Regions from separate parts of the Ensifer sp. R-19 genome, predicted to be linked through region 1. Evidence: predicted binding sites of a transcription regulator. Region 1 holds the regulator's gene; each other region holds the start of a gene.
The links. Region 1 encodes LexA, which represses DNA repair genes until DNA is damaged. Its sites were predicted from a motif close to TGTTCNNNNTGTGTTCNG; they were not measured.

Region 1 (7,135 bases):
GCTTACGATCATCGCGCCGAACTGAAACATTGGCCGGTGGTATCGGACGTGGTCGCGTCCACGTCCCGACACGAGTCGAGGCCGAAGCCCGTTCGTGTCGCGCAGAAAGCGGACGAGCGTCCCGCGCAACAGGCGGAGAAGCGGAAGCCGAATCCGGTGACAAGAGTTGCCCTTGCCGCTCCGGTGCCGTCCGTTGACGTCGGCGCCAAGGCGCCGACACCCGTGGTGCGGCCCAGTGAGGAAGTGAAGACGGCATCCGTTCGCACGGATCAGTTTTATTTCTGCGGGATTCGCAACGACAACTGCGTGATCGACGGCGCCACCTTCCTGTACCACGGCGAAACGATCCGCGTCGCAGACGTCGAGGCGCCGCGTATTCGCCAGGCAAGCTGCGACAAGGAACGTTCGCGCGGCTTCTATGCCAAGCAGCGCCTGCGCGAATTGTTGAATGCGGGTGACTTCAGGCTGGAAACGGCGAGCGGCCGTCAGGATGCCAAGGCCGGTGAAAAGCTGCGGCTGGTCACCCGCGGCGACCAGTCTATCGGGCGTGTGCTCGTATCCGAGGGGCTGGTGCGGCCGTGGACAGGACACGCGACGCCCTGGTGTTGAGGCCACCCCAGATGCGATCGGCGGAGGTTCGCGATCGCTCTGTGGAAAGTATCCGTCTTACAAATCGACGGCGCGTTTTTCGGAAAATGCCTCTTGCGGTTTTTCTGCAATCATTCTAAATCCGCGCCAACGCTCGGTTATCCGAGCTGTGAGGCCTCGTGGCGGAGTGGTGACGCAGAGGACTGCAAATCCTTGTACCCCGGTTCAATTCCGGGCGAGGCCTCCAATAACTCTCACCTCATTTTAGTGCGGATAGACGTTCTGCCTCAGGGCAGAGCGATTGTGTGTGTTTGCCTCCACACGCCCGCACAAGCCACGTCTTCTAAGCCACTATCGGATCTTATCGCTTCGGTGAAATCGGTAGAGGGGGAACGATGACTCCGCTGACATCAGCCGCATCGGTAGCGTCCGTCATCATCAAAACGGAGGCAATCGCATATATGAAGACGAAACTTGTCCTGACGGCCTTGGCCCTCTTCGCTGCGACCACATTTGAGGCGCAGGCAGAGGATCTGGTTTTCAAGCTGAAGAACAACACCAACGCAGTGCTGACGAACTTCTATACGTCGCCTGTGGGCGTCAATGAGTGGGAAGACGATGTTTTCGGCCGGCAGGTGCTGAACCCAGGGGAAGACATGGAGATCACCATCGCCGACGGCCGGGAGGTCTGCAAGTACGACATGCGCTTCGAGTTCGAAGAAGGCTCCGGCCTCGATACGACCGAAGACATGCAGGACCTCTGCGAGCTCGGCGAGTACACCATCCACGAGTAAGAGGCGTGCCTTCAGGTCGCCTTCAATAAACAGAGCCTCGCAGCCGCAAGCGGTGGCGAGGCTCGGTCGGATGCCAGGTTTCCCTCGGAATCAGTGGTAGCGGCGGATCAGCCCGACGAGCTTGCCCTGGATCTTCACCCGATCGGGCCCAAAAATCCTTGTTTCGTAGGCAGGGTTCGCGGCTTCGAGCGCGATCGATGCGCCCTTGCGCCGGAAGCGCTTCAGCGTCGCTTCCTCATCATCCACGAGCGCCACGATGATATCGCCGGGATTGGCCGTATTGCCATTGCGGATGATCACCGTGTCGCCGTCGAAGATGCCGGCTTCGATCATCGAGTCGCCCTTGACTTCGAGAGCGTAGTGTTCGCCGTTGCCGATCATGTCGAGCGGTATGGTAATGTCGTGCGTGTTGTTCTGGATCGCCGAGATCGGCACACCGGCAGCGATGCGGCCCATGACCGGGACGGAAACCGATGTGTTGTCGGCCACGGGCGTGGGCTTTGGCGGTGCGGCAGGAGCGGCCGCTGGCGCCTTGCCGAGGCTGCCCTCGATCACGCTGGGCGAGAAGCCGCGGCGGGGCTGCTGCTGGCTTGACGCGTAGGCTTCCGGAAGCTTGATGACCTCGAGCGCGCGGGCTCGGTTCGGCAGACGGCGAATGAACCCGCGTTCTTCGAGTGCCGTGATCAGACGGTGAATGCCGGACTTCGACGCCAGGTCGAGCGCATCCTTCATTTCATCGAATGATGGTGGGACGCCTGACTCCTTCATGCGTTCGTGAATGAAGAGAAGCAATTCCTGTTGCTTGCGGGTCAGCATGGCACGTCGCTCCCAGAGGCGTGAAACAAATCAAGAACAGACACTATCTGTTCCATATGTGTTCCGCAAGTGCCTAAAATTCCGTGAATTCAGACAATTGGCGCGTCTGTGCGTGTCGATTGGTCACTTTTACGGGAGCAGAGCGGGTTTGGGCGATGATCGTGCCCAAACGGAGGGCCGTGGGGCAGCGCGTTGCGCGACGGCACGGCGATTCGAACGAATCGCGAGCGTTTTTGTGCAAAGAGGCTAGGCCGGCTGCGTGGCGGCGCAGGCGTCTTCGAATTCCTTCACCGTCTCGGCGCTGTTGTCTTCTGGAAGTACGGCATCCGCCGCATCGGTCGCGACCGGCCTGTCGCCATCATAGACGAACGACTGGATGTAGAACGCGATCGCACCCTTCCACACCTTGCGTCCATCGATCTGATGGCACGGCACGGCGCTCTCGAAATCGGTCTGAAGTTCGTCCACCGTGGCGGCGCTGAGCTTGACGTCAGGCATATTAGGCGACGCGACTATCGAAGCGAGAAGCAGGGCGGCAAGCACGGTGATCGTCCACTTTGATGCAAGGGTGGGACTACGGGGCGGTTAACGATGTGAACCGCGCTTTCGTTCCGAAGTCCAGCAAGCTTGGCGATCACTGTCATGTGTTCAACAGCTCTTTGAGTGCAGGCTGTGGCCGTTTTGCGCCAGGGGCACGCAGCGGCGAAGCCGCCTCAGCCTGGCGCGCCGTCCGCGCTGCAATCGCTTGGGTTGCGCCAAGTCGCGGCCTCGCTGCCGGCGTGCACAAATCCGTGTTGTGAAGATGCCGCACGTCTCGACAGGTTGCGGGAAAAATGGGGTGGTTGCATGCGTAGATTGTCGTTGGCGGTTCTCTGTCTGTTGGTGGCGGCGGGAGCGGCCGCTGCTGAAGAAGGGCGTTCGAATATCTGGAAGGAGATCAATGCCTGGACGGTGGGCTCCGATCCGTCCTTGGGCGGCTCGTGCTATGCGGCCACGAGCTACGACGGCGGAATGATCCTTCGAATCGGCTTTTATCCGAGAGGATCGGCGAACCTGGCGTTTCTTTCGATCGGCAATGCCAACTGGAAATCGATCGAGCCGCAGAGGGAGTATGACGTCGCCTTGCAGCTCGACCGTGGCCGCCAGTGGCCGGCTGTCGCGTTCGGCGTGGACCTCACAGGCTCGAAGGCTCTGGTCGTCAACTTCTCCAACACCGACTTCTTCACCGAATTCGTGCGCAAGAACACGCTGGCGCTGGCGTTCGAAGGGCGCGTGGTGGCGAGCCTCAGCCTGCGCGATTCGATGAAGGCCGTCAGCGAGATGTTCAAATGCCAGGAGGCGCTGATTGCGTTGATGCCAAACGGCGGGCAGGGGGCGGCCGCCGATCCGTTTGCGGGCGCTGGCGGGAATGCGCCAAACAATGACCCCTTTGCTGGCGGCGGCCAGACCAAGTCGTCGAAAGATCCCTTTGCCATGTGATCTTGGCGTGAGCGTCGTTCCGCTGGGAGGTGAATATTCCTAAGATTTTGCATGGGTGCGGGTTACCCACCCTCGACAGTCACGCGGCGACCTATCAAAATGCGGGCAAACGGGGGATTTGCATGCGTAGATTGCTGTTCGGATTGGTGAGCTGTCTGATGGCCACGGGACCGGCCGTGGCTGAGGACTCCGAGATCATCAAATGGAAGGAAGTCGGCGCTGGACCGTTGCTTCCGACACGTCGATGGAAGGCTCGTGTTTCATCACGTCGATGTTCGAAGGCGGAATCAGGCTGCGCCTGGGGTTCTATCCCAAGGGCTCCGAATCGCCGCTCTACATGAGTTTCGCCAGCGACGACTGGAAGTCGCTCGAGGTCGGCAAGGACTATGACCTGACGTTCCGCTTCGACAAGAGCGATCCCTGGAGTGCGGCGGCGACCGTCGCCGGCGACGAGAGCGGCAAGTTCCTCTTCGTGAACGTCACCGATGCGGAATTCCTGACGGGGTTCGTGCGCAAAAGGACGTTGGCGATCGCCTTTGACGATCGCGTTGTCGCAAACCTCAGTTTGCGCGGCACCGGCCCGGCGGCGGAAGAACTCCTGAAATGCCAGCGGGCCGTGGATGAGATCATCGCCGACGAGGGCCGCAAATCCAAGGAGAAGAAGTCCGATCCGTTCAACGCGCCGAGCGAGAAACGCTCAGCGCGTGATCCGTTCAGCCTCTAACCCGCGGCTTGAGTGAAGGGCGGAGGGCCCAGTCGTCGTCTGCCCGAGGCGAACCAGACGGCGCTGACGCCTGCCGACGTACGCTCATTAAAGTGAAGCACCGCCAGGGATGGCGGTCCATCGTCGGACTATATTCCTTGGGAAAATGGCGGACAGGGTGGGATTCGAACCCACGGTACGGTTTCCCGTACGCTGGTTTTCAAGACCAGAGCCTTAAACCACTCGGCCACCTGTCCTTGCCTGAAGTCGCAGTCAACTGCCTACCGGGCACGGCGTTATTGCGCGAAGCCCTGTCGCTTTGCAAGATTTAACATGCGTCGCTGAAAGATTTTCTCGATGGCCGGACTGGAGTGCGCGGGCACGCTCCGCCGGTAATCATCTGTAAACCATAACGCATGAAATCCGGCGCTGATCTGTGGATGAGTTCGCATTTTCGCCTTGTTGCTGTCATGTTTACTCGACTGTTCCGTTTCGGGACGCCGAGATTTCCGCTGGGGGCATGAGCGGAAGGTTTCGAGTACGGCTATTCGATCGATGTTGTGGGACAGATGACCTCCAGTAAAAATGCGGCATATCTGGTCAAGGGACTGCGCCTTGCGGCGGTCCCGATGCTGTGCGTGACACTCGCAGCCTGCGGATCGATATCGAGCGTCAAGAAAACTGCTCGTAGCAAGGAATACTTTCCCGAGTCCGTCTATGGCGTAAAGGCGAGCCCGCGTGTTGCCACCGGCAACAATATTCCCAAGGGCGGCGGACGCTTTCAGGTCGGCAAGGCCTATCAGGTCAAGGGCAAGTGGTACCAGCCGAAGGAAGACTTCGGTTACAACAAGACCGGTACGGCTTCCTGGTACGGCTCGGCTTTCCACGGCCGGCTGACCGCCAATGGCGAAGTTTACGACAAGGCGCATCTGTCGGCCGCCCATCCGACGTTCCCGCTGCCGAGCTACGCGCGCGTCACGAATATGGAAAACGGTACGTCGGTCATCGTGCGCGTCAATGATCGCGGCCCCTATGAATTCGGCCGCATCATCGACGTCTCCTCGAAGACGGCTGACATGCTCGACATCAAGCGCAAGGGCAGCGCGCAGGTGCGCGTGCAGTATGTCGGCCGCGCGCCGCTTGAAGGCAACGACATGCCCTATCTGATGGCGTCCTACGTTCAGAAGGGCGAACGTGGCCCGAGCGTGATGCCGGAAGGCCAGATCGCGACCGGCGTAATGGTCGCCTCCAACGAGCCGTTCCGCAATCAGACCCTTGGCACGATCACCGTCCCCGCAAAGGCCTCGCTCGATGTTGGCGAACCGGTGACGGCGCTCGCAGCCCCCGTGCCGCAGTCCGCCCAGCCGCAATCGCTGAACGAGTTCGTGATGCTGCCGGAAATCGGCCCGATCCCGCGTGAGCGGCCCGAGTTCATCCCGATGCCCGACGGCAACATGGCGTATGCTGCAGCTTACGTCGAAGTCCGCGTCAGCGACGCCGAATCGCCGTTTGAAGCGATTATGGTCGACCGGAAGCAGCTTACCCCCAAGTGATTGTCGATTACGCCAAACGCCAGAAAGCAAGCGGTTCTGTCCGATAACCGCAGGCGGCGTTGTGCCAAAATGACCTCGCTGCTATGCCCAAGGGGAAACCGGAGTTTCCCATGCGCATGAAGATGTTCTCGGCAGTGTTTTTCGGCGTTGCGCTGTTTACAGGCGCCGTATTCGCGCAGACACCGGCGCCCACTTTCGACACCAAGGCAAAGCAGATCCTGCTTGTCGATGCCGAAACCGGCACCGTGCTTTTTTCCCGCGCCGAAAACCAACCGATACCGCCTGCATCGCTCGCCAAATTGATGACGATGGAGGTCGTGGCCGAAGCACTCGGCAAGGGCGCGCTTTCCGCCGAAACCACCTTCGACGTCTCCGAGCACGCCTGGCGCACCGGCGGTGCGCCCGCCGGCACTTCGACGATGTTTGCCGCATTGAAATCCCGCATCCGCGTCGCCGATCTCCTGCAGGGCGTCGCGGTCCAGCTTGCCAACGATGCCTGCATCATCCTTGCCGAAGGCATGACCGGTAGTGAGGGCGCCTTTGCCGAGCGCATGACGGCGCGCGCTCGCGAGCTTGGCATGCCGGTTGCGACGTTCCGCAATGCCACGGGGCTTCCGGATCCCGGCAACCAGATCACCATGAGCGAACTGGTAACGCTCATTCGGCACCTCCATGAGGCCCATCCGGATCTCTACCGGCTCTATTCGCAGCCGGAGTTCGAATGGAACAAGATCCTGCAACGCAACAAGAACCCGCTGATCTCGGCCAACATAGGCGTGGACGGCCTGGCGACCGGTTTTGCCGAAGGCTTCGGTTTCTCCCTGGCCGCTTCGCTGCAGCGCGGCGACCGCCGGGTCTATCTCGCCATGGCCGGTCTTGAAACCGACAAGGAGCGCATTGAGGAGAGCCGCAAGGTGCTCGATTGGGCCATGACCGCCTTCGAGAAGAAGCGGATCTTTGCCGACGGGGAGGCGATTGGCGAAGCGGCCGTCTATGGCGGCGATGCCGCCCACGTCGCCTTGGTTGCCGGCGGTCCGGTCGACGTGCTTTTGCCGGTCGACAATCCGGAACGGCTGACGGCGCGTATCGTCTATAAGTGGCCCTTGCGGGCGCCGGTGACGGCGGGGACGGAAGTCGGCGTCGTCAAATTGTGGAACGGCGAGAAGCTGCTGCGCGAAGTGCCGGTCAAGACCGCCAGTGCC
Region 2 (7,135 bases), 1.4 Mb from region 1:
TCGAGTGCGGCCTGCAGGTCGTCCGGCGTCCACTTCCCCTCGCCCACCAGCTTCAACGAACCGGCAAAAGACCGGATCTGATTGTGCAGGAAACTCTGGGCCGTGGCGCGGATTTCGATGACACCGGCGACGAGCGCGACATCCAGCCGATCGAGGGTGCGCACCGGGCTCGTTGCCTGGCAATGGGCCGAGCGGAAGGTCGTAAAATCGTGATGGCCGACGAGACGTTGCGCGCCTTCGTGCATCGCCGCGTGGTCGAGCGGCTTCGGCACCCACCAGGCGCGCCTGGCTTCCAGCGCCAGCGGCGCCGGCCGGGAGATGATGCGGTAGAGATAGTGCCGGCGCAGCGCCGAGAAACGCGCGTCGAACTCCGGCGACGTTTCCTCGGCTTCGAGGATCGCCACACGCTCACCCGCAAGCCCCAGATGCGCGTTCAGCGCGTTGCGCAGCGTATAGGGCTTCCACGGGCGGGTCAGATCGACATGCATGACCTGGCCACTGGCGTGCACGCCGGAGTCGGTGCGACCGGCGCCGCGGATCGAAACGGTCTCGCCGGTCAAGGACAGGACGGCCTTTTCGATCGCACCCTGCACGGACTCGCCATTGTCCTGCCGCTGCCAGCCGACATAGTCGGAGCCGTCATATTCGACGGTCAGCTTGAACCGCGGCATCAGCCGACCCTCGTGCCGGACGCGACCGGCGTTCCGCGCAGGAAGTCGGCGGCGCCGAGCGCCTTGCCGCCGGCGCGCTGCAGGCGCGTGAGCCGGACCGCACCCTCGGCGCAGGCAATCGTGAGATTGTCGTCAAGCACCGTGCCGGGCTCGCCGGCGCCCGATGCCGGCTCGGAATTCAGAACCTTGATACGTTCCGGCTTGCCAGCGATTTCGAGTTCGAACCATGCGCCCGGGAATGGCGACAGGCCGCGAATATGGTCATGCACCTCGCGAGCGCTGCGGGCAAAGTCGATGCGGGTTTCCGCCTTGCTGATCTTCGCCGCATAGACGACACCCTCGTCGGGCTGCGCGGTCAGCGGCAGATCGCCGGCCGCGAGCTTCGCCATCGCTTCCCGCATCAGGCCGGCGCCGACCTGCATCAGCCGGTCGTGCAATTCGCCCGCCGTCATCGTCTCGCCGATCTGGACGGCCTTGGTGAGGGCGACGGGGCCGGTATCGAGCCCCTTGTCCATCTTCATCACCATCATGCCGGTCTCATGATCGCCGGCCATGATGGCGCGCTGGATGGGGGCAGCACCACGCCAGCGCGGCAGCAGCGAAGCATGGCCGTTGTAGCAGCCGTATTTGGTGCCGGTGAGGATCGCCTCGGGCAGAAGCAGGCCATAGGCGACGACGACGGCGACATCGGCGTCGAAGTCGCGGAAGGTCTGGCGATCCGCCTCGTCCTTGAAGTTGACCGGCGTCAGCACGGGAATGCCGAGCAGCTCGGCCGCCTGATGCACCGGCGACTTCTGCAGATCGAGCCCGCGTCGGCCGCCCGGTCGCGGAGGCTGAGTATAGGCGGCGACGATCTGGTGGCCAGCCTCGGCGAGGGCCGCCAGCGTCGGCACCGAAAATTCCGGCGTACCCATGAAGATGATGCGAAGTGACAAGGCGGTAACTCCGTCCTTTCAGATCACTTCAAACGGGAAACGGCGAAATGATCTCATTCTCTGAAACAGGACAATTCCAAGCGGAAAACCGTTTCACGCTTTTCCTGGAATTGTTCAATGGGTTCCCGCCCTCAAATCGTGCCCTTTGCGCGATCTGTTCGCGACCGCTTGCATGGCCGGCGTCAGATCGCCTTCGCACCGCGCGTCTTGGCGGCCTTGGTGAACTTGCGGATCACCATGTCGCGCTTGAGCTTGGAGATATGATCGATGAACAGCACGCCATTCAGGTGATCGATCTCATGCTGCAGGCAGGTGGCGAGCAGGCCATCGGCCTCGATCATCTGTTCCTTGCCGTCACGGTCGAGATGCTTGACGGTGATCGCCGCGGGGCGCTCGACCTCGGCGTAATAGTCCGGGATCGACAGGCAGCCTTCCTCGTAGATCGAACGCTCATCGGACGAAGCAACGATCTCGGGATTGATGAAGACGAGCGGGGTCTTGTCGTCGCCTTCTTTCGAAACGTCGAGCACCAGCATGCGTTTGGCAACGCCGATCTGGATCGCGGCAAGGCCGATGCCGGGCGCGTCATACATGGTTTCGAGCATATCGTCGGCCAGACGGCGGATGTCCGCGTCGATGGTTTCGATCGGCGTGGAAACCTGGCGAAGCACAGGATCGGGAAGGATGATAAGCGGCTTGATCGTCATGCTGCTCCCATAGCCGATCTTTCCACCGGCGTGCAAGAAAATTGCCTTGCCACCCTCAGCGGCCGTTTCCCATGGCCTCGCGTTAACCGCACGGTACAGATGTTCATGTTTTGATCTATAAAACATCCGCGAATCTGTTAGGCTTACACCATGGAACCAGCGCCCATCGACCTTTCCCAGCCATTGTTTTTCATCGGCACTCTGCCGGTCACGCTGGGCCATCTCGCCATCGCCGGCGGCCTGATAGTGGCAGTCGCGCTGCTGATGGCGCTCTCGCGGCGGCGGGATACCCGCGACGAGGAGCGGCAGGAACAGATGGCGATGCTGCTTGCCGCCCAGACGGAGATGCAGGGGCGGGTTGCCGCCATGGCCGAGGTGTTCGGCGCCCGGCAGGCCGAACTCAACCAGTCCCTCAGCCAGCGCATCGACGGCATGACCCATCGGATCGGCACTTCGATCACCGAACAGACCAAGGCGACGCACGAAAACCTCAGGCGGCTGCAGGAGCGCCTGGCGGTCATCGACAATGCCCAGAACAATATCCAGTCGCTGGCCAAGGACATGGCCGGGTTGCAGGCGATCCTTTCAAACAAGCAGACGCGCGGCGCCTTCGGCCAGTCACGCATGGAGGCGATCATCGCCGATGGGCTGCCGATGGGCGCCTTTGAATTTCAGACGACGCTGTCGAACGGCGCACGACCCGACTGCACCATCCGCATGCCGAACGGCCAGCCGGCGCTCGTCATCGACGCGAAATTTCCGCTGGAAGCCTGGAACGCGATGCGGGATGCCCCGAATGCGGAACGCCGCCAACAGATCGCGCAACTCTTCCGCCGCGACATGGAAACCCATGTGCGCGATATCGCCAGCAAATACCTGATCCCCGGAGAGACACAGGACACCGCCTTCCTCTTCGTGCCATCGGAATCGATCTTCGCCGAAATCCACGAGCATTTCGAAGCGATCGTGCAGAAGGCGCATCGCCAGCGGATCGTCATCGTCTCGCCGTCGCTGCTGCTCTTGTCGATCCAGGTGATCCAGGCGATCCTCAAGGATGCGCGCATGCGCGAGCAGGCGCATCTGATCCAGGGTGAAGTAGCCAGGCTGATGGAGGACCTCAGCCGTCTCGACGAGCGCGTGCGCAAGCTTCAGGGCCATTTCGCCATGAGCCAGAAGGACGTCGAGGATATTCTGATTTCGTCCAGCAAGCTCACGCGGCGCGGCGCCAAGATCGAGGCGCTCGAACTTCAAGCCGAAGGCGGGACGCAAGAAGCAAGCGATCCGCGTGCCGCCGTCGACAACCGCGTCGGGCAATTGCGCCTGCGGGTGGTTGACGAGGACTGAGGCTGTCGGGCACTCTCCGGCCCACTTTGCAATCCGACGGGAAATTTTCACATGATCACTGTTTTTGGGTCCATCAACATGGACCTGATCGCCACGACCGCACGCCTTCCGAAGCCGGGCGAGACCGTTGCCGGAACTGGTTTTTCGACCGCCGCCGGCGGCAAGGGCGCAAACCAGGCGCTTGCCGCGCGACGTGCCGGAGCGACAGTTAAGATGGCTGGTGCTGTGGGCAAGGACAGTTTTGCCGATGGCGCGCTGGAACTGCTGAAGGGTGCTGGCACCGACCTCTCCCTGACCAAGACGGTGGAAGAGCCAACCGGCACCGCGCATATCTTGGTCGGCGGTGACGGCGAAAACGTCATCGTCGTCGTCGCCAGTGCCAATGCGACTGTCAATGAGGCCGATGCGGTGAAAGCCGTCGACGGCATGAAGCCCGGCGACACGCTGATGCTGCAGCTCGAAATTCCGGCAGCCTCCGTCGAGAAGGCGCTCAATGTAGCCAAGCAGAAGGGCGTCCGGTCTGTCATCAACATCGCGCCGTTGACCGCGGATGCGGCTCGCCTCGGGCGCATGGCCGATATCGTCATTGCCAATGAGACCGAATTCGAGCTGCTTGCCGGCAGGAGCGGCATCAGCAGCGCGGAACGCGAAGACGCGATGAAGGCGCTTCACGCCGAGACCGGCCAGACGGTCATCGTCACGCTCGGCGCCGAAGGCGTCGTCGCCGTGCACGAAGGCGAGATCCAGCGTGCCAAGGGCCTGAAGATCGAACCGGTCGATACCGTCGGCGCCGGCGACACCTTCTGCGGCTATCTTGCCGCCAGCCTCGACGCCGGCATTGCCTTTCCCGATGCGCTGCGCCGTGCAGCCGTCGCCGGCTCGCTCGCCTGCCTGAAGAGCGGCGCCCAGCCCTCGATCCCGCTTTCCTCGGAAGTGGCGTCGCGTATCTAGATCGCGACAACCTTGGGTCGGACCGACCCGTGATAGGCCAAAGGGCATCTGGTGCGGGCGGAGATCGCCCGCATTTTTCTTGCCGGCTCTCTGCCGCCGCGCGTTTCCAACCGTCTCAAAATCTCCGCTTGCGCAATCCGGACAGCCGATGTCGCGGAGATAAAACTTCGCGCGCAATTTTATCAAAGCAACAGGTAAAACAGCGTCCGCGTTGGGCCTATTTTAAGAATCTCCAGTCTATTCAGGAGCCTGAGAAGGCCGGTCGAAGCGATCTGGTTGCCTCCAACATGCCGGTCGGCATCTGACGCTCCATGATGGAGTTCACCCCCATTGCGAAATGCGTCCACCGCAGGCGAGAGCCGGCGGACCTCCCAGCACGTGAGGATTTCATGTTCAAGTTCCAAGCCAAATCGCTGGCGACCAAACTGATCGCGGTGACAGGCGGCACGATTGCACTTGTCCTGCTCGCCTCGAATTTCGTTCTCATCTCCCAGACCCAGGATCGCGTCGAAAAGCTGGTCCTTGAACAGGCAAGCGGCGAAGCCCGCGCGATCGCCTCCGACATCGCCGGCGACGTCGGTGAGCTTGCGAGCGCTGCCCGCTCGATGGCCGGCGTTCTCGGCCGGGCACATGCGGAAAAGTCGATGGAGCGCACCGGGGTGATCAATATCCTGAGGGCGAACCTCGAGCAGAACCCCTTCGCCTTCGGCAGCTGGTTCGCGGAAGAGCCCAAGGCCTTCGACGGCCGCCAGGAAGATGTTGTCAACAATAAGGAACTGGGCGGCAACGAGCTCGGCATCTTCACGCCCTACTGGTCGAAGACCCGGAACAACGAAATCCAGTACTCCACCTTCAAGGCCGATTATCCGGCGGAGTGGTATGCGCTCGCGGCAAAGAGCGGCAAGGGCGCGATCACCCAGCCCTATACTGCCGAGGGTACCGACATTCCGACCGCGATGAGCTCGATCGCCTATCCCGTTATGTCAGGCGGCAAGCTGATCGGCGTCTCCGGCGTCGACATTTCACTCGCCTCGCTGGCCGAGGGTCTGGCGAAGTTGAAGCCGTTCGAAACCGGCCGCGTCTACCTGCTGTCGCAGAGCGGCAAGTGGCTCGTCGCGCCGATCCCGGAACTGCTGCTCAAAGCCTATGACGGCGAAGGCAACGACATCGTCAAGAATGCGCTTGATTCCGGCAAGCCTGGCGTCATTTCCAACCTTTCCTATGACGGCAACGAACCCTTCGACCGCCTCGTCTATCCCTTCGCGCTTTCGGGCGTGAACACCAGCTGGGTCGTGCTCGTCGACGTGCCGCGCGCCGCGATCAATGCCCCGGTCAAGGACCAGACCTACATGATGATCGTCGGCGGCCTGGTCGTGCTCGGCGCCGTTCTGCTCGGTCTCTATCTCGCCGTCCGCGGCTTCGTGCAGAAGCCTCTCGCCGCCCTCGTGAACGACGTCAAAGGACTCAGCCACGGCGACTATACCAAGGCGATCGCCGGCCAGGATCGCTCCGACGAAACCGGCGAAGTCGCCAAGGCACTCGAGGGCTTCCGCCACCAGCTTGCCGACACCAAGCGCCTGGAAGGCGAAGCCCGCCATGAGCGCGAACAGGCCGAGCGCGAACGCGGCCGGTCGGAAACCGAGCGTGCCGAGAGCAGCGCCTTGCAGCGCGACATCGTCGCCCGCCTCGGCAAGGGCCTGTCCCATCTCTCGTCCGGCGATCTCGCCTTCCGCATCACCGACGAGTTCCCGGGCGAATATGCCCAGCTCAAGCGCGACTTCAACGCGACGATGGAAAGCCTCGAAGCGACGATCCGCACCGTCAACCATTCGGTCGTCAACATCGGCAACGGCACGAGCGAAATCAGCAGCGCCGCCAACGACCTGTCGCACCGCACCGAACAGCAGGCGGCGAGCCTCGAAGAAACGGCAGCAGCCCTCGACGAGCTGACCTCGCAGGTCAACGCCAGCGCCGAAAACGCCAAGGTCGCCGCGAAGTCGGTGGAAGTGGCCAGCAGCGATGCCGGACAGTCGGGCGAAGTGGTACAGAAGGCCATCGCCGCGATGAAGGGCATCGAGCAGTCGTCGCACGAGGTCAGCCGCATCATCGGCGTCATCGACGAAATCGCCTTCCAGACCAACCTTCTGGCGCTCAACGCCGGCGTCGAAGCGGCCCGCGCGGGCGAAGCCGGCAAGGGTTTTGCCGTCGTCGCCCAGGAAGTCCGTGAGCTTGCCCAGCGCTCCGCCAATGCCGCCAAGGAGATCAAGACGCTGATCAACACTTCGGCCGGCCAGGTGCGCGAAGGTGTCGACCTCGTCGGCAAGGCGGGCGGCGCGCTCGAAAAGATCGCCGAGCAGGTGGTGCAGATCAACGGCCTCATCCGCCAGATCTCGAGCTCGGCCTCCGAGCAGGCCGTCGGCCTCAAGGAGATCAACTCGGCCGTCAACCAGATGGACCAGGTGACCCAGCAGAACGCCGCCATGGTCGAGGAGACGACGGCCGCCGGCATGGCGCTCAACGAAGAGGC
Region 3 (7,135 bases), 380 kb from region 1:
AAGAGGCCCTTGGGACGCATTTCCTCCAGTTCCGGCACAATGAAGAAGAAGGCGCCGAAGGCAAATGGTTCGGCGTTTCGCTTGAAAACCACCTGCCCGCCTCGATGAAGAAGCGGCTCGGCATTTCCATTGAGGCGGACCCCTTCGCTTATAACGGCATACAGCGCACGCTGGCGCGAATGACGATATCCGACGACGTTCGCAAGCGGGTTGAAGGACTGCTGGCCGAGGGCTCTTCGCTCTCGATCGCCGACACGGAAAGCGGGCTGGAGACCGGCCAGGGAACCGATTTCATCACCGTCACCCGATCGCGTCCGGGTGACTGATCCCGGGGAACCGCAGGAAAGCACAATGTGCGCTTTCTGTCCCAGCTGCCCACCCTCAAGGTGATCGGTGTGATTTCTTCGCTTCGAACGAAACGGAGAAACCTGCCGATCAAACCAACTCGACGTCGACCACGCCCGGCGCCGAGCGCAGCGCCGCAGCGATCTCGGGCGAGATCCGGAACTTCTCGCTCAGTTCCACCTCGATCTCGCGCTGACCGTTGTCCTTGATGACGACGAAGGAGACGAGACCGTCGCCCCTGGTGTTGAGGTGCGAGGCGATCGATTTCAGTGGGCCGGAATCGCGCACATAGACGCGCAGCGCCTTCTGCAGTTGCAGCGATTCTTCCTCGAGCGAGCGCAGGGTCTGGATGCGCAGCCCGATGCCTTCCGGCCGCTCCTCGGCGGCAACGGTCATGACCAGCGATTTGCCCGGCTCCAAGAGGTCGCGATACTGGTGCAGCATTTCGGAGAACAGCACGGCCTCGAATTGGCCCGAAGAATCCGAGAAGGCGACGATTCCCATCTTGTTGCCGGTGCGCGTCTTGCGCTCCTGCTTCGAGGTCACTGTGCCGGCAAGCCGGCCGGCGGTTGCCCCCTTCTTCACCGCGCCGGCGAAATCGCCGAAGGTCTGCACGCGCATCTTGGCGAGCAGCGCATTGTAGGTGTCGAGCGGGTGGGCGGAGAGGTAGAAACCCAGCACCTGGAATTCGCGATGCAGCTTCTCCGAAGCGAGCCAGGGCGTGTAGGTCGGGAGCGCGATACGCTCCGGCCCGGTTGCCGCCCCTGCCCCGAACATGTCGCTCTGGCCGCTCGTCTTGTTCTCCTGCGCACGCTGGGCGAAGCCGAGGATGCGGTCGAGCCCGCCGACCAGTTCCGCACGGTCATAGCCGAAGCATTCGAACGCACCGGCAGCGATCAGGCTTTCGAAGACGCGACGGTTGAGAAGCTTGGGGTCGATCCTGAGGCAGAAATCCTCAAGGCTCACGAAGGTCCGGTCGCCGCGCACTTCGACGATATGCTCAACCGCGGATTCGCCCACGCCCTTGATTGCGGCAAGCGAATAATAGATGCGGTTTTCGCCCGTCTGGAAATGTCGGAATGAAGACTGCACCGACGGTGCAATCACCTCGATGCCCAGGCGCTTTGCGTCCTGACGGAAGTCGTTGACCTTTTCCGTGTTGGACATGTCGAGCGTCATCGACGCCGCCAGGAACTCCACCGGATAGTGCGCCTTCATATAGGCGGTCTGGTAGGAGACGATGGCGTAGGCCGCTGCGTGCGACTTGTTGAAGCCGTAGTTGGCGAACTTGGCGAGCAGGTCGAAGATCAGGTCCGCCTGCGGCTTCGACACCTCGTTCTTCACCGCGCCGTCGACGAAGCGGGCGCGCTGCTTGTCCATCTCCTCCTTGATCTTCTTACCCATGGCGCGGCGCAGAAGATCGGCCTCGCCGAGCGAGTAGCCCGAGAGCACCTGGGCGATCTGCATCACCTGCTCCTGGTAGACGATAACGCCCTGCGTTTCCTTGAGCAGATGATCGATCTTCGGATGGATCGACTCGACTTCTTCCTCGCCATGCTTGCGGGCATTGTAGACCGGAATGTTCTCCATCGGGCCCGGGCGATAGAGCGCCACCAGCGCGATGATATCCTCGATGCAGTCGGGCCGCATGCCGATCAGCGCCTTGCGCATGCCGGCGCTTTCCACCTGGAACACGCCAACCGTTTCGCCGCGCGACAGCATCTCATAGGTCTTCGGGTCGTCGAGCGGGATGCTCGCCAGATCAACCTCGATGCCGCGCTGCTTCACGAAATCGACCGCGACCTTCAATACGGTCAGGGTCTTCAGGCCGAGGAAGTCGAACTTGACGAGGCCCGCCTGCTCCACCCATTTCATGTTGAACTGGGTGACCGGCATGTCGGAGCGCGGATCGCGATACATCGGCACGAGCTGAGACAGCGGACGGTCGCCGATCACGATACCGGCGGCGTGGGTCGAGGCGTGGCGATAGAGGCCTTCGATCTTCTGGGCGATGTCGAGAAGCCGCGCGACGACTGGCTCCTTCTCGGCTTCCTCCTGCAGGCGTGGCTCTTCCTCGATCGCCTTGGAGAGCGGCGTCGGATTGGCCGGGTTGTTCGGCACCAGCTTGCAGATCTTGTCGACCTGGCCATAGGGCATTTCGAGCACGCGGCCGACGTCGCGCAGTGCGGCACGCGCCTGCAGCGAACCGAAGGTGATGATCTGCGCCACCTGCTCGCGACCATACTTGCGCTGCACGTAGCGGATCACCTCTTCGCGCCGGTCCTGGCAGAAGTCGATGTCGAAGTCGGGCATCGAGACGCGCTCGGGATTGAGGAAGCGCTCGAACAGCAGCGAGAAGCGCATCGGATCGACGTCGGTAATCGTCAGCGCATAGGCAACGAGCGACCCTGCACCCGAACCACGGCCCGGCCCAACGGGAATATCGTGCTGCTTCGCCCATTTGATGAAGTCGGCAACGATCAGGAAGTAGCCGGGGAACTTCATGCGCTCGATAACGCCGAGTTCGAAGGCCAGGCGCTCGCGATACTCCTCTTCGCTATAGCCGGGCGCCATGCCGAGCCTGGCGAGACGCTCTTCGAGCCCCTCCTCCGCCTGGCGGCGCAGTTCGTCCGCCTCGGCGCGCTCCGCCTCTTCCGGATCTGCGGTGGCGCCGGTAAAGCGCGGCAGGATCGGTCCGCGGGTCTTCAGCATGAAAGAGCAGCGCCGTGCGATCTCGACAGTGTTTTCCAGCGCCTCCGGCAGATCGGCAAAAAGCGCAGCCATCTCCTTGCGGCTCTTGAGGTAGTGGTCCGGCGTCAGGCGGAAGCGGCTGTCGTCCGAAACCATCGCGTTGTGCGCGACCGCCATCAGGGCGTCATGGGCGTCATAGTCGGACGGTGACGGAAAGAAGGCTTCGTTGGTGGCAACCAGCGGAATGTCGAACTTGTATGCAAGGTCGATAATCCGGCTCTCATGGCGGCGGTCAAATCCGCCGTGCCGCTGCAGCTCGATATAGAGCCGGTCGCCGAAGAGATCATGCAGCGCCTCGAGACGCGCTTCGGCCAGTGCCGTCGAGCCCGCCTTCAGGGCCAGGTCCACCGGACCGCCCGACGCACCGGTCAGCGCGATCAATCCGTCCGTACCGTTTTCGGCAAGCCAGGAGCGCGTGATCCGAGTCGCCTGGCTGCCCTCGCCGCTGAGATAGGCACGGCTCACCAGATCCACGAGCCGGGTGTAACCATCATCGGTCGCGGCGATCAGGACGATCGCGGGCAGCTTCGCGAGATGTTGCGCGTGGCCGCGCCGTTCGCCATCCGCCTCGTCTTCCATGTCGATGGAAAGCTGGCAGCCGGTAATCGGTTGCAGTCCGTCGTCGGCTGCTTTCTGCGAAAACTCGAGCGCGGCAAAGAGATTGTTGGTGTCGGCGATCCCGATCGCCGGCTGATTATCGGCAACCGCCTTGCCGATGACCTTCTTCAGCGGCAGCGCACCTTCGAGCAGGGAGAAGGCCGAGTGGACGCGCAGATGCACAAACTGCGGGTCCGAACCAAGCGCCTCGCTCGATGCTGCTTTGCCGTCGTCTGCCATTATTCGCACCCTGATTCCTGTCTGGTCGGCAGGATATCCCGTTTATCACCCGACATGTCCAGTTTCACCTGACACGTCGCCCCCCTTATTCAATCCAGGGGGCGCATTTCGGGAGGTGCTTGAGAGGAAATATCGACGCTCCTCAGAGGCCGAGCGCGATGAAAGAGATGCTTGCGATGAACAGGCTCATCGAAGCGAAGGCGGCGAGGTCACGAACAAAATCAGTCATAACATGGCTCCTTTTCCGTTATGTTTTTACTTTGTTCTATTTTTGTTCACGCGTCAAGCCGAGCACAGACGTTCTGTTGACGATGGTTAACACGGCAGTCGAATGCAGGTTAACTGCCAGGAAGCCGCTTGAGGAAAGCGCCGCGCCCGCATATCAAGAGGAACAACCAAGCGGAGCGTTCCGACATGCATGCACGCCTGATTCTGCCATTGCTGTTTCTGGTTCCGGCCGTCGCCTCCGCGGCCGAAACGATCGACCCTGCCCGCATCGTCTCCGCGGCGACCGGCGACTGGAACAAGGACGGTGACGCGGACCTCGCCCTGATCGTGCGCCCCGCAGATGGAAGCGACGATGACAACGGTGTCTATCTCTATCTGACCGGTGAGAATGGCGCTCTTGAGCTGAAGGCGGCGATCCCGAACAAGATTTGGGGCGACTTTGACTTTGCCGGACAGGCGCCGTGGGTCGAGGCGCTGCCGAGCGGTTCTTTGCTCATCTCCAGCCACAACGATTCCATCGGACGTGACCGCTGGGAACAGAAACTGACGGTCGCCTACCGCAATTTCGAGTTCGTGGTCGCCGGCTATACCTACTCATCCTACGATACACTCGATCTAGACAACACGTTGAAGTGCGACCTCAACGTTCTGACAGGCAAGGGCAAATCCAACGACAAGGCCATAGCCACCAAGGGCGAACTCGTCCTGCTCAAGGACTGGAACGACGATCGCGGCCAGAAGGCTTGCGGCGTTCAGTAATCAGGTGATTGTTCTCTATTTGTTCTTTACAACCAACACGGACCACGGCATCCTCGGCCAGAACATATGAGGAACCCACATGGCCGCGCTCGAACAACTGAAGGACTTTATCGTCGAAGCCAAATCGAAAACCTATGTCGGCGGCGGCGTGCCGCGGCCTTCCTCTCGCCAAGGCTCCCATGACATCGGCTACGAAACGGGCAGTTGGCGCTATCTCGACAGCTATTACGGCGGAACCGATTTTGCAGGACAGGAAACGGTCTGGCAGGATGGCGAACCGCGCTGGGCGATGAACTACTTCGGCCGGATTATGCGCCCCGAGCTCATAACTGGAGAGAAGGCAGGTCTGGTCATCAAGGCTGCGCTACAGGCGATGTATCGTGAGAAGCGGCACTTCCTCGGCGGTATGGAGTTTCGGCATGCACATGGCTACTACATCGATAGCAGCCGCGGCGACACCGAACATTTTTCCGGCCGCGAGGTCATCTTCGTCGATGGCGAGGAAGCTTACGAACTCGACTATCGTGGCGGGCTGATCCGGCGTTAAAAGCGGCGCCAGAAGACGCGTACGCCGCGCCCAGGGCGGCGTGGGACGTGAACTGTGAGACGTTTCTTCCGCGCTGGCCAAAGACAGTGAGCGGCAACGGCGCTGGGCGATCAATGCGCCCGCTCGGCCGGTGCCATCAGTTCATCTCGACGACTTTGCCGTCCTCGATCGTCACGCGCCGATCCATCAGCCCGGCGAGTTCATGATTGTGCGTGGCGATCAGGGCCGCGAGACCCGACTGGCGCGCGAGCGCCTCAAGCGCTTCAAAGACATAGCCGGCGGTTTCCGGATCGAGATTGCCTGTCGGCTCGTCCGCAAGAAGCACGAGCGGCGCGTTGGCGACGGCGCGCGCGATCGCGACGCGCTGCTGCTCGCCGCCGGAGAGCTCCGTCGGGCGATGATCGGCACGGTGACCGATGCGCATGTAGTCGAGCAGCGCCCTTGCCCTATCGGCGGCCTCAGCCTTGGGCAAGCCGGCGATCAGCTGTGGCATCATGATGTTCTCAAGTGCCGAGAACTCGGGAAGCAGATGGTGAAACTGGTAGACGAAGCCGATCTCGTTGCGGCGGATCGCCGTGCGCCGATCGTCGTTGAGGCCACCACAGGAGACGCCGTTGACCAGCACTTCGCCGCCATCCGGGCGCTCCAGCAGGCCGGCGACATGCAGGAGCGTCGACTTGCCGGTTCCCGAAGGCGCGACCAGCGCAACCGTCTCGCCACTTCTCAGGGTAAAATCCGCACCCTTGAGGATGGACAGGAACGTTTCGCCTTCCCCGTAGTGTCGCTCGACGCCGGAAAGCTGCAGTGCCACGCGCGCATTCATTCAGTTGATGTCCTTGTCATTCGTAACGCAGGGCCTGCACCGGATCGAGGCGCGAAGCACGCCAGGCCGGGAAGATTGTGGCGAGGAAGGAAAGGGTAAGTGCCATGACGATGACGAGCGCGGTCTCATCGGCATTCATGTCGGCCGGAAGCTGGCTCAGGAAATAGAGCTCTGGGCTGAAAAGTGTGGTTCCAGAGATCCAGGAGAAGAACTGCCGAATGGATTCGATGTTGAGGCAGACGACGACGCCGAGCGCCACGCCCGCGACCGTTCCCGCCGCGCCGATCGCGGCACCCGTCATGAAGAAGATGCGCATCACCGAGCCGGAGGTCGCGCCCATCGTTCTGAGAATCGCGATGTCGCTGCCCTTGTCCTTCACCAGCATGATCAGGCCGGAAATGATGTTCAGCGCGGCGACCAGCACGATCAGCGTCAGGATCATGAACATGACGTTGCGCTCGACTTCGAGCGCCGAGAAGAAGGTCTTGTTGCGGTCGCGCCAGTCGGTAATGAAGATCTGTCGTCCCGCGGCATCCTCGATCGGCTGGCGCAGTTCGTCGACGACATCAGGATGCTCGACGAAGATCTCGATCGACTGCGCAAGCCCCTCCGCGTTGAAGAAAAGCTGCGCCTCTTCAAGCGGCATGAAGATGATCGTCGAGTCGTATTCCGACATGCCGATCTCGTAGATCGCCGAGACGGTGTAAGCCTTGACGCGCGGATTCATGCCAAGCGGCGTCACGTCGCCATTGGGCGAGGTCAGCGTGATTGTTCCGCCGACGCGAATGCCGAGTTGCTCGGCCATGCGGGAGCCGATCGCGACACCGGAGCCGGAGGCAAAGCCG

Region 2: the regulator LexA is predicted to act here: its motif matches at 2,414-2,431, upstream of ACN9MO_RS00285 (DNA recombination protein RmuC).
Region 3: the regulator LexA is predicted to act here: its motif matches at 4,195-4,212, upstream of ACN9MO_RS05370 (FG-GAP repeat protein).

What each region holds. Positions count from the first base shown of each region.
Region 1 covers NZ_CP184569.1:1,479,564-1,486,698, forward strand. The annotation lists gene ACN9MO_RS07275 (thermonuclease family protein) at 1-609, shown strand, start outside; tRNA gene ACN9MO_RS07280 (tRNA-Cys) at 762-835, shown strand; gene ACN9MO_RS07285 (hypothetical protein) at 1,050-1,382, shown strand; gene lexA (transcriptional repressor LexA) at 1,473-2,198, opposite strand; gene ACN9MO_RS07295 (hypothetical protein) at 2,445-2,741, opposite strand; gene ACN9MO_RS07300 (hypothetical protein) at 2,871-3,677, shown strand; gene ACN9MO_RS07305 (hypothetical protein) at 3,880-4,401, shown strand; tRNA gene ACN9MO_RS07310 (tRNA-Ser) at 4,548-4,637, opposite strand; partial or broken gene ACN9MO_RS07315 (septal ring lytic transglycosylase RlpA family protein) at 4,950-5,980, shown strand; gene ACN9MO_RS07320 (D-alanyl-D-alanine carboxypeptidase family protein) at 6,044-7,135, shown strand, end outside.
Region 2 covers NZ_CP184569.1:56,053-63,187, reverse strand. The annotation lists gene truA (tRNA pseudouridine(38-40) synthase TruA) at 1-671, opposite strand, end outside; gene fmt (methionyl-tRNA formyltransferase) at 671-1,606, opposite strand; gene def (peptide deformylase) at 1,789-2,313, opposite strand; gene ACN9MO_RS00285 (DNA recombination protein RmuC) at 2,464-3,657, shown strand; gene ACN9MO_RS00280 (ribokinase) at 3,709-4,608, shown strand; gene ACN9MO_RS00275 (methyl-accepting chemotaxis protein) at 4,998-7,135, shown strand, end outside.
Region 3 covers NZ_CP184569.1:1,098,399-1,105,533, reverse strand. The annotation lists gene ACN9MO_RS05380 (L,D-transpeptidase family protein) at 1-326, shown strand, start outside; gene dnaE (DNA polymerase III subunit alpha) at 436-3,933, opposite strand; gene ACN9MO_RS05370 (FG-GAP repeat protein) at 4,348-4,920, shown strand; gene ACN9MO_RS05365 (DUF5680 domain-containing protein) at 5,000-5,467, shown strand; gene ACN9MO_RS05360 (ABC transporter ATP-binding protein) at 5,604-6,290, opposite strand; gene ACN9MO_RS05355 (lipoprotein-releasing ABC transporter permease subunit) at 6,307-7,135, opposite strand, start outside.